Regions from separate parts of the Kitasatospora sp. NPDC056076 genome, predicted to be linked through region 2. Evidence: riboswitches for the same ligand, from Rfam matches in the RefSeq annotation. Region 2 holds a riboswitch; the other holds the start of a gene.

Region 1 (5,468 bases), on a different contig from region 2:
TGGAACGGGCGGAGATCGGGGAGGTCAGGCCAGCGGGCGCAGGGCGGCGGGCCGGGGGCCGTCGGCCGCGTGGACGAGCGCCTCGCCCGCCTCGGCCGGTGCGGTGGCGGCCGTGTCGTCGTGGACCTCGACGTGCTCGCGGCGGAGCTCGTCCCGGACCACCTCCTCCTCCGTGTAGCGCTCCACCACCAGGCGGACCCGCTCGATCGGGGCGAGGTACTTGCGGACCACCGGCCGCTCCTCACGGAGGGTCACCTCCTCGACCGCCTCGTCGATCTCCTTCTCGGTCAGCGAGGCCAGCTCGGCCTCGCCGACCGGCATCCGCTCCACCCGGACCCGCTCGCGGACCACCGGGACGCGGCGCTCGACCTGCTCGCTGGTCACGTACTTGCGCAGCTTCGCGGTGCCCAGCACGTGCCACTCGGTGGTGATGTCCAGCCGCTCCTCGCGGCAGGTGATCTCGACCGGGCCGCTGGGGGCCGAGGAGGCGGCGGTGCCGTTCGCGGCCGGGGTGGTCGCGGCGGGCTGCGGCTTCGGCTCGGCCAGGTGGGCGGCGGCCGGCGCGAGGACGGTGCCGTTGGCGATCGGTGCGGGGGTGCTGAGGGTCCGCACGTGGGCCTCCGTGGCGGTGTCGGTGCTGGTGTGGGTCGTGCCGGTGCTGGTCATGGTGGTCGTGCCCGTCGCGGTCGCGGTCGTGGCCGGGGCGGGGTCGGGGTCGGGGTCGGGGGAGTGGAAGGCGATCGGCTTGGCGGCCGTGGTGGTGCCGAAGTCGAGGTCCGGCCGGTCGTCCCGGGCGGGCTCCGTGGTGGCCGGACGGCCGTCCGCGGGGGTGTCGAGGCCGTAGTAGCGGTAGAGCTGGAGCTCCTGGGCCGGCGACAGGTGCTGGCCCACGCCGAAGTCCGGCGAGTCCTTCACCAGCGACTTGTCGTACGGCACCCGGAGCTCCTCGCCGGAGAACTCGCTCGTGGTGAGCGGGACGAAGGCGTCCCGGCCGAAGATGCCGGTGCGGACGGCCGCCCACTCCGGATGCCCGGTGGCGTCGTCCAGGTACACCTCGTCCACCGTGCCGATCTTGTCCCCGTTGCGGTCGACCGCCTTGTGGCCGATGAGGTCCCTGGGGTCGATGTCGGTCTGCACTCTTTCCTCCAAGCGCTGCGCCTGCGGAACTCCCGCAGGTGAGGCGGCCGGAGCACCCGTCCCGTCCGCCACTTCACACCAAAAGCCATCAATCGGACGCGCGCGACCGGGGTGCGCCGGACGGGCTTCGCGCTGGGCCGTCCGGGGGACGCGCGTAGACCCGGAGTGACCGGACGCACCCGTGATCGGAAGCCCTCCCGCTGGTACCCTGGGCCGCGACCGCCGAGCCCGCTCGGGAGAGTCCCCGACAGTGAAAACCGCTGGTCGGGGCGCCGAAGGAGCAACTCCTCCCCGGAATCTCTCAGGCATCCGTACCGTGCGGGATAGGTCACTCTGGAAAGCAGGGCAGGACCGCCGGCGCGGGAGCCGACGATCACCACCCTCACCGACGGTGCAAGCCGACGGCGCGCCATCGCGCGGCGTGCGGGCGAAGCTCTCAGGTCCCGATGACAGAGGGGGAGGCCTTTCGGGTCCGCCCGCCCAGGTCGGTCCGCTGTCCGCAGCGGCGCGACCGGCCGGCGTGCGTACCCCCGCCGGTCCGTGACCAGGAGGCCTCGACCACCATGAACGCCCAGCCGAACGCGGGACGCCCCACCAGCGCCTCGACCCTCACCGAGCTTGAGCTGGCCAGCCCCTTCGAGAGCCGCCACATCGGCCCCGACGCCGCCGCGCAGGAGAAGATGCTGGCCTCCGTCGGCTACGGCTCGCTGGACGAGCTCGCCGCCACCGCCGTTCCCGAGGCGATCCGCTCCATCACCGCCCTGGACCTGCCCGCCGGCCGCAGCGAGGCACAGGTCCTCGCCGAGCTGCGCGAGCTGGCCGGCCGCAACCAGGTGCTCCAGCCGATGATCGGCCTGGGCTACTACGGCACCTTCACCCCGCCGGTGATCCTGCGCAACGTCATGGAGAACCCGGCCTGGTACACCGCGTACACCCCGTACCAGCCGGAGATCTCGCAGGGCCGCCTGGAGGCCCTGCTCAACTTCCAGACCCTGGTCTCCGACCTGACCGGTCTGCCCACCTCCGGCTCCTCGCTGCTGGACGAGGGCACCGCGGCCGCCGAGGCGATGGCGCTGGCCCGCCGCGTCACCAAGGTCAAGGGCGGCGTCTTCCTGGTCGACGCCGAGACCCTGCCGCAGACCGTCGCGGTGATCAACACCCGCGCCGTGCCGACCGGCGTCGAGGTCGTCGTCGCCGACCTGTCCGAGGGCATCCCGGCCGAGATCGCCGAGCGCGGCGTCTTCGGCGTGCTGCTGCAGTACCCGGGCGCCACCGGCGTGGTCCGCGACCTCACCGCGGTGATCGAGCAGGCGCACGGCCTGGGCGCGATCGTCGCCGTCGCCGCCGACCTCCTGGCGCTGACCCTGCTCAAGTCCCCGGGCGCGCTGGGCGCCGACATCGCCTGCGGCACCTCGCAGCGCTTCGGCGTCCCGATGGGCTTCGGCGGCCCGCACGCCGGCTACCTCTCGGTGCGCGCCGAGTACGCCCGCTCGCTGCCCGGCCGCCTGGTCGGCGTCTCCGTCGACGCCGACGGCAACCGTGCCTACCGCCTGGCCCTGCAGACCCGCGAGCAGCACATCCGCCGCGAGAAGGCCACCAGCAACATCTGCACCGCCCAGGTGCTGCTCGCCGTGATGGCCTCGATGTACGCCGTCTACCACGGCCCGGACGGCCTGGCCGACATCGCCCGCCGCACCCACCGCTACGCCGCCGCCCTCGCCGAGGGCCTGCGGGCCGGCGGCGTCGAGCTGCTGCACGGCGAGTTCTTCGACACCGTCACCGCCGTCGTCCCGGGCCGCGCCGCCGAGATCGCCGCCGCCGCCCGCGCCAACGGCATCAACGTGTTCCAGGACGGCGAGGACCGGATCTCGGTCTCCGCCGACGAGACCACCACCCGCGAGCACCTGGCCGGCGTCTGGTCCGCGTTCGGCGTCCCCGCGGTCGAGGCCGCCGAGGCCGCCGACGCGCTGCCGGCCGCGCTGCTGCGCGAGGACGAGTACCTGACCCACCCGGTCTTCCACAGCCACCGCTCGGAGACCGCCATGCTGCGCTACCTGCGCCGCCTGTCGGACCGGGACTACGCGCTGGACCGCGGCATGATCCCGCTGGGCTCCTGCACCATGAAGCTCAACGCCACCACCGAGATGGAGGCGGTGACCTGGCCGGAGTTCGGCCAGCTGCACCCCTTCGCGCCGGTCGACCAGGCCGCGGGCTACCTGACCCTGATCCGCCAGCTGGAGCAGCAGCTCGTCGAGGTCACCGGCTACGACGCCGTCTCGATCCAGCCGAACGCCGGCTCCCAGGGCGAGCTGGCCGGCCTGCTGGCCGTCCGGGCCTACCACCACGCCAACGGTGACGCCCAGCGCGACGTCTGCCTGATCCCGTCCTCGGCGCACGGCACCAACGCCGCCTCCGCGGTGATGGCCGGCATGCGCGTGGTCGTGGTGAAGACCCTGGTCGACGGCGACGTGGACGTCGAGGACCTCAAGGCCAAGATCGAGCAGCACCGCGACAACCTGTCGGTGCTGATGGTCACCTACCCGTCGACCCACGGCGTGTACGAGACCCAGATCACCGACATCTGCGCCCTGGTGCACGAGGCCGGCGGCCAGGTGTACGTCGACGGCGCCAACCTGAACGCCCTGGTCGGCCTGGCCAAGCCGGGCAAGTTCGGCGCGGACGTCTCGCACCTGAACCTGCACAAGACCTTCTGCATCCCGCACGGCGGCGGCGGCCCGGGCGTCGGCCCGGTCGCGGTGCGCGCCCACCTGGCGCCGTACCTGCCGAACCACCCGCTCCAGGAGGAGGCCGGCCCGGCCACCGGCGTCGGCCCGATCTCGGCCGCGCCGTGGGGCTCGGCGGCGATCCTGCCGATCTCCTGGGCGTACGTCCGGCTGATGGGCGGCGAGGGCCTCAAGCACGCGACCCAGGTCGCCGTGCTGAACGCCAACTACATCGCCAAGCGCCTCGCGCCGCACTTCCCGGTGCTCTACACCGGCCCGGGCGGGCTGGTCGCGCACGAGTGCATCATCGACCTGCGCCCGCTGACCAAGGAGACGGGCGTGACGGTGGACGACATCGCCAAGCGCCTGATCGACTACGGCTTCCACGCGCCGACGATGTCCTTCCCGGTGGCCGGCACGCTGATGATCGAGCCGACCGAGTCCGAGGACCTGCACGAGATCGACCGGTTCTGCGACGCGATGATCGAGATCCGCGGCGAGATCGACAAGGTCGGCTCGGGCGAGTGGGCGGCCGACGACAACCCGCTGCGCAACGCCCCGCACACCGCCGCCGTGCTGGCCGGCGACTGGGCGCACGGCTACTCGCGGCAGGAGGCGGTCTTCCCGGCGGGTGTGAACCTGGCGGACAAGTACTGGCCGCCGGTGAGCCGGATCGACGGCGCGTACGGCGACCGCAACCTGGTCTGCTCCTGCCCGCCGCTGGACGAGTACGGCGTCTGATCGACTGCGCAGGAACGAGGCAGGGCCCCGGCAGAACGTTTCTGCCGGGGCTCTGCCCTTGTGCGCTGTCCGGGTGTCGGACGGGTTGCCGCGTGGGCTCGGGCCGTGGCGGCGCGGGCGGTGGGGCGGCGTGGGCTCAGGCCGCGTGGGCGACCGGGCGGCGCGGGGCGATCACCCGGCCGTCGGGCAGCAGTTCTCCGGTGTCCTCGAACAGGAGGACGCCGTTGCAGAGCAGGCTCCAGCCCTGCTCCGGGTGGCAGGCCACCGGCTCGGCCGCTTCGCGGTCCTCGGACTCGGCCGTCGGGCACTCAGGACGGTGCTGGCACATACGCGTACCCTCGCTTCGCTCTGCGATCCTCCCCGTGGTGCGGTTCCCGGAGGTCGAGCCGTCCGGGGCCGCCGTGGTGGTCGGATCCTGTCCGCGTGCCGGCCAGGTTTGGCCAGCACTCAAGTGGGTAGGACAGGGGGTCCTTCCACGCTGGTTCCCAGTGTCGGCATCTGCGGACGCGCGCGCAGCAATTTCGTGACATGCGCCACAACTCCGGGGCAGAGATCACCCGTTCAGGTGGGGCCGGGGAGAAATCGCGCACCAGTGGGCCAGTCGGGGCATGGCCCGAGAGGGCCATGGCGGATGGCCCGTCCGGGTAGTGGCCGTTCGGGTGAGGGCGGTGGGCGGGGCGGGCGCGGCGAAGGGCCGCCGGGCGCGGTGCCCGACGGCCGGTGCGGTGCGCGTCCTCAGGGGGAGCCGAGCAGCAGGGATCCGGCCAGCGGGGCGCGGGCGAGCAGCGGGAGCAGCTCGGCGGCCGGGTAGGCGCGGTGCGCGGTGACGCCGAGCGGGGCCGGGGCCAGCGGGATCAGCAGGTCGGC
Region 2 (5,468 bases):
CGCGGCGGCGACGGTCTCGTCGAAGGCGGGCTTGAGCGCCTCGGCGATGACGTCGGCGACCTCGCGGAAGTCCTCGGCCCGGAAGCCGCGGGTGGCCAGGGCCGGGGTGCCGATCCGCAGGCCCGAGGTGACCATCGGCGGGCGCGGGTCGTTCGGGACGGCGTTGCGGTTCACCGTGATGCCGACCTCGTGCAGCCGGTCCTCGGCCTGCTGGCCGTCGAGCTGGCTGTTGCGCAGGTCGACCAGGACCAGGTGGACGTCGGTGCCGCCGGACAGCACCGAGGCGCCGGCCTCGGCGACGTCGGCCTGGAGCAGGCGCTCGGCGAGGATCTTGGCGCCCTCCAGGGTGCGCTCCTGGCGCTCCTTGAAGTCCTCCGAGGCGGCGACCTTGAAGGCGACGGCCTTGCCCGCGATCACGTGCTCCAGCGGACCGCCCTGCTGGCCCGGGAAGACCGCGGAGTTGATCTTCTTGGCCCACTCGGCCTTGGACAGGATGACGCCGCCGCGCGGGCCGCCCAGGGTCTTGTGGGTCGTGGTGGTGACCACGTCCGCGTACGGCACGGGGTTCGGGTGCAGGCCCGCGGCCACCAGGCCGGCGAAGTGCGCCATGTCCACCATGAGCAGCGCGCCGACCTCGTCGGCGACCCGGCGGAACGCGGCGAAGTCCAGCTGGCGCGGGTAGGCGGACCAGCCGGCGATGATCAGCTTCGGCTGGTGCTCCTTGGCCAGGCGCTCGACCTCGGCCATGTCGACCTGGCCGGTCTTCTCGTCGACGTGGTAGGCGGCCACGTTGTAGAGCTTGCCGGAGAAGTTGATCTTCATGCCGTGGGTCAGGTGACCGCCGTGGGCCAGGCTCAGGCCCAGGATGGTGTCGCCCGGCTGGATCAGCGCGAACATCGCGGCGGCGTTGGCCTGCGCGCCCGAGTGCGGCTGGACGTTGGCGTGCTCGGCGCCGAACAGGGCCTTCACCCGGTCGATCGCGATCTGCTCGACCACGTCGACGTGCTCGCAACCGCCGTAGTACCGGCGGCCGGGGTAACCCTCGGCGTACTTGTTGGTGAGCACCGAACCCTGGGCCTCCATGACCGCCACCGGGGCGAAGTTCTCGGAGGCGATCATCTCCAGCGTGGTCTGCTGGCGGTGCAGCTCGGCGTCGACCGCGGCGGCGATCTCCGGGTCGAGGGCGTGCAGGGACTGGTTGAGAACCGTCATGGTGTGGTCTTCCCGGGGAGGAGAGCGGAGGGACGGTGGGAGAGCGGGACGGACCGCCGTGCTGCGGCCCGTCCCGGCGGGGCTCAGCCCTCGGCGTGGGTGAGCGCGTCGTACTCGGCGGCGCTGAGCAGCGTGTCGGTGGCCTCCACGCGGACCTTGAACAGCCAGCCGCCCTCGAACGGGGCGCTGTTGACCAGGCTGTTGTCGTCCAGGACGTCCTGGTTGACCTCGGTGACCTCGCCGGTCACCGGGGAGTACAGGTCGCTGACCGACTTGGTCGACTCCAGCTCGCCACAGGTCTCGCCGGCGGTCACCGTGTCGCCGACCTCGGGGAGCTGCACGTAGACGATGTCACCGAGCGCGTCGGCGGCGTGCTTGGTGATGCCGACCGTCGAGACACCGTCCTCGGCGGCGGTCAGCCACTCGTGCTCCTTGGTGTACTGCAGGTGCTGGGGGTTGCTCATGGCGTCATTCTCCAGGATGGGAAGCGGGTACGACGCAGCGGGCCGCCGCACGGACGGCTCCGACGTGCGCCGATGGGAAAACGAGGGGCGGCGACGGCCTCAGCGGGCGCGCTTGTAGAACGGCAGCGCCACGACCTGGACCGGCTCGTGCTTGCCGCGGACGTCCACCGCGACGGTGGAGCCGGGGGCGGCGTGGGCCGCGTCCACGTAGGCCATCGCGATCGGCTTGCCCAGCGTGGGGGACGGCGCGCCCGAGGTGATCCGGCCGATCGGGGCGCCCTCGGTGGAGACCACCGTGTACTCCGCGCGCGGGACCCGCTTGCCCTCGGACACCAGGCCGACCAGCACCTTCGGGGGGTTGGTCTCGGCCGCGGCGGCGGCCTGCTCCAGCGCCCTGCGGCCGACGAACGCGCCCTCGTTGGTGGTCTTGTCGAAGCGCACGACCCGGCCCAGGCCGGCGTCGAACGGGGTCAGGTCGGTGGACAGCTCGTGCCCGTACAGCGGCATGCCCGCCTCCAGGCGCAGCGTGTCGCGGCAGGACAGGCCGCACGGGACCAGGCCGCGGCCCTCGCCGGCGGCGGTCAGCGCCCGCCAGACCGGCTCGGCGTCGGCCGGGGCGCAGAAGATCTCGAAGCCGTCCTCGCCGGTGTAGCCGGTGCGGGCCAGCAGCACCTCCCGGCCGGCCACGGTGGCCGGGAGGATCGCGTAGTACTTGAGGCCGGGCAGGTCGGCGTCGGTGGTCTCCGCCAGGATCGCGGTGGCCTCCGGGCCCTGGACGGCGATCAGCGCGTAGGTGTCGCGGTCGTCGGTGACGACGGCGTCGAAGCCCTTGGCCCGGGCGATCAGCTCGTCCAGCACCAGCTGGGCGTTGGAGGCGTTGGCGACGACCAGGAAGGCGTCCTCGCGCAGCCGGTAGACGATCAGGTCGTCCAGGATGCCGCCGTCCTCGGCGCAGATCATGGTGTAGCGGGCGCGCAGCTCGCCGAGCGCGGAGACGAAGCCGACCAGCGCGTGGTCCAGCATCTCGCCGGCCTGCGGGCCGGTGACGGTGATCTCGCCCATGTGCGAGAGGTCGAACAGACCGGCCTTGGTGCGGACCGCGAGGTGCTCCTCGCGCTCACTGCCGTAACGCAGCGGCATGTCCCAGCCGGCGAAGTCGGTCATGGTCGCGCCGAGGGCGCGGTGCAGCGCGTCGAGCGCGGTCAGGCGGAGGGACGACATGGCCAAGAACTCCTCGGTCGGGGCACTCAGGGGTGCGCGCGCCGGACCGGACCCGCTCGGGGACCGACCCCGCGCGCGGGCATGCGGCGGCGTGGGTCTCCCCATCTGTCGTCGAACCTGAGAGCTTCACCGCCCACCTGCCCGCAGCCGGCACCAGCGTCGGCTGGTTCCAGCATCGGGGACAGGACGGCGGCTTGCACCGTGGGTGGGCGCGCGACCGGGTCGTGCGCCGCTTTCCAGATGTGCCTAACCCGCGCGGTAGGGGGGCCTGAGAGATTCCGGGGAGGACTTGCTCCTTCGGCGCCGGCTGTGCCCCCCGAGGGGCATTCCGGGCTCTCCCGCGCGGGTTCGAGCGGCCGGTGTGGAGTTGTGGGGGCCCGCGGCGCATGCCGTCGGACGCGCACATCATGGCACGTCCTCGCGGAGGAGGGGAGAGGGGACCCGGTCACACCGCGGTCGGGCGGACCCGGGCCCTAAAATCATCGCGTCGGCGCAGCAGTGGGCGGCCGACCCGGCCCTGGGCCGGATCGGCGGCGCATGGAGTACCCGGTGGAGCAGCAGCAGGGGTGGGGCGGGCCGCAGGCGGCGCCGTCGGGCGGCGCGTGGCCCGCGAACGAGCTGGAGCAGGTGCTGACGGCCGCGCTGGGCGACCCGGGGGCGACCCCGCGGGTGATCGAGGTGCTGGCCCGCAGCCAGGTGTGGATCCCGCTGCCGGCCGGGGGCGACCCGGCCGGGCAGTCGCTGGACCTGCCGACCGTCGAGCTGGCCGGGGCCCCGTACGTACCGGTGTTCTCCTCGCAGGAGGTGTTCCTGCAGCAGGCGCCGGGGATGGCCTTCGCCGTCGCGCCGGCCTGGGAGTTCGCCCGCGGGCTGCCGCTGGGCGTGGGCATCGCGGTCAACCCGGAGGCGGCGGTGGGCATCCCGGTGCCCCCGCAGGGCGTGGCGGAGCTGCGCCGCGACCCCCGGGAGGACCGCTGGGAGCAGCAGCCGGAGGGGCCGACCGGCGGCCGGGTGGCCCTGCGCGAGCCGGTGCCGGGCGAGGACCCGGAGCACTTCCTGGCCGCCTGCCGGGCCGAACTGTCGGCCCTGCCGGGGGTGTTGACCGCGCGCCGGGCGCTGGCCAGCATCGAGGGCGAGCCGACCGTGATGTTCGTGGGCGTGCAGCTCGATCCGGCGGCCCCGGCCGACCCGGGGGCGGTGAACGAGGCGCTCGGCCGAGCCCTGGGAACCGCACCGCTGCCGGGTGGCGTCCACCTCGTGCTGCTCGACCTCGCCGACGACCCGGTGGTCGAGTGGCTGTCGACCCGGGTCATGCCCTTCTACTCGCGGGTGTGAGCGGGGATCCTTCACAGGCACGTCGCCGTGGCGGCGGCCGGTGCCGCGCCATAGGGTGCGTGCAGGCGGCTGACGGGCCGGCGGGTTCAGGAAAGAGGCGCGGCGAGGTGGGCGCATGAGTGCGGGAACGGGAGCGGGCGGGGCGCCGGGGCCCTGGGGCCAGGCACCGGCCGGGCGCCCGGGCGCGGACCCGGGCGGGTTGGAGCAGGCTCTGCGCGAGGTCGCGCCGGAGCGCTTCGACGCGTACGAGCGGCTGCTGCACGCGCTGGCCGACGGCCAGGTCTGGATGCTGCTCTGGCACGGCACGCCGGGCAGCCCGGACGCGCAGTACGGGAACATGGAGATCAGCGGTCACGGCTACGCGCCGGCCGTCACCTCGCCCGAGCAGCTGACGGCCTCCGGCTGGGCGCGGGCCCACGAGGTCATCTCGGGGCGGGAGATCGCCGCCTCGCTGTACCGCACCCGCTGGGGCCTGTGGCTGAACCCGCACGCGCCGGGCGGCGGGGTCGGCGTGCCCTGGGCGGACCTGCGGCGGGTCGCCGCGGGCCTGGACCGGCTGCCGGCCGGTCCGTTGAAGCTGAGCGAGCCGCAGGTCGACGCGCAGCAGTTCTTCGCGCTGCTGGAGCGGCAGGCCGGTGAGGTGCGCGCGGTGCGGGCGCTGCGCCGGGCCTGGGTGCAGCCGGCGGTGGGGGAGCCGTACCTGGCGATCGGCCTGGACCTGTACGAGAGTTCGCCGCCGGCCGTGGAGGCGGTGCGGGCGCTGATGCAGCGCGCGATCGCGGTGGCCCCGGAGGGGCTCGCGGTGTCCACGGTGGCGATGGCGGACGAGTTCGACCCGGTGGCGCTGTGGATGCGCGCCAACGCGCGGCCGTTCTTCGACCGGGAGGCCGGGCGTCCGCAGACCGGCCCGTACCCCCCGGTGCCGCAGCCGTACCCGGGCCAGTCGGTGCCGGGGCAGCCGGTACCCGGGCAGTCGATGCCGGGCTACGCGTACGGCACCCAGCCGCCCGCGCCGGGCTGGGGGCAGCAGGCCCAGCCGCAGTGGCCCGGCTACCCCGGGCGCTGATCACCAAACCCGATAACCACAATCTGTCACCCGAAGCCGACTTGATTCACCATCAGGTCGGCTTCGGTGCTTTCCGGACGAATTTCCCCACTCTCCGCAGAGGCAGCTTGACATGGCAGTTACACCCATGTGAAGAGGTATATGCCGAAGATCGGAGGCGTGCATGCAGG

The links. Region 2 has a riboswitch for glycine ahead of gcvT (glycine cleavage system aminomethyltransferase GcvT). Riboswitches for the same ligand answer to the same signal wherever they lie in the genome.
Region 1: it holds a riboswitch for glycine, as region 2 does, so the genes downstream of both, gcvP (aminomethyl-transferring glycine dehydrogenase) here and gcvT (glycine cleavage system aminomethyltransferase GcvT) in region 2, are expected to answer to the same signal.

Annotation. Positions count from the first base shown of each region.
Region 1 covers NZ_JBHJWG010000046.1:13,660-19,127, forward strand. The annotation lists gene ACFC1T_RS30280 (PRC and DUF2382 domain-containing protein) at 25-1,137, opposite strand; glycine riboswitch at 1,361-1,464, shown strand; gene gcvP (aminomethyl-transferring glycine dehydrogenase) at 1,701-4,601, shown strand; gene ACFC1T_RS30290 (DUF5999 family protein) at 4,738-4,929, opposite strand; gene ACFC1T_RS30295 (hypothetical protein) at 5,337-5,468, opposite strand, start outside.
Region 2 covers NZ_JBHJWG010000029.1:67,945-73,412, forward strand. The annotation lists gene glyA (serine hydroxymethyltransferase) at 1-1,212, opposite strand, end outside; gene gcvH (glycine cleavage system protein GcvH) at 1,296-1,676, opposite strand; gene gcvT (glycine cleavage system aminomethyltransferase GcvT) at 1,776-2,897, opposite strand; glycine riboswitch at 3,144-3,248, opposite strand; gene ACFC1T_RS23585 (enhanced serine sensitivity protein SseB C-terminal domain-containing protein) at 3,435-4,232, shown strand; gene ACFC1T_RS23590 (enhanced serine sensitivity protein SseB C-terminal domain-containing protein) at 4,348-5,298, shown strand.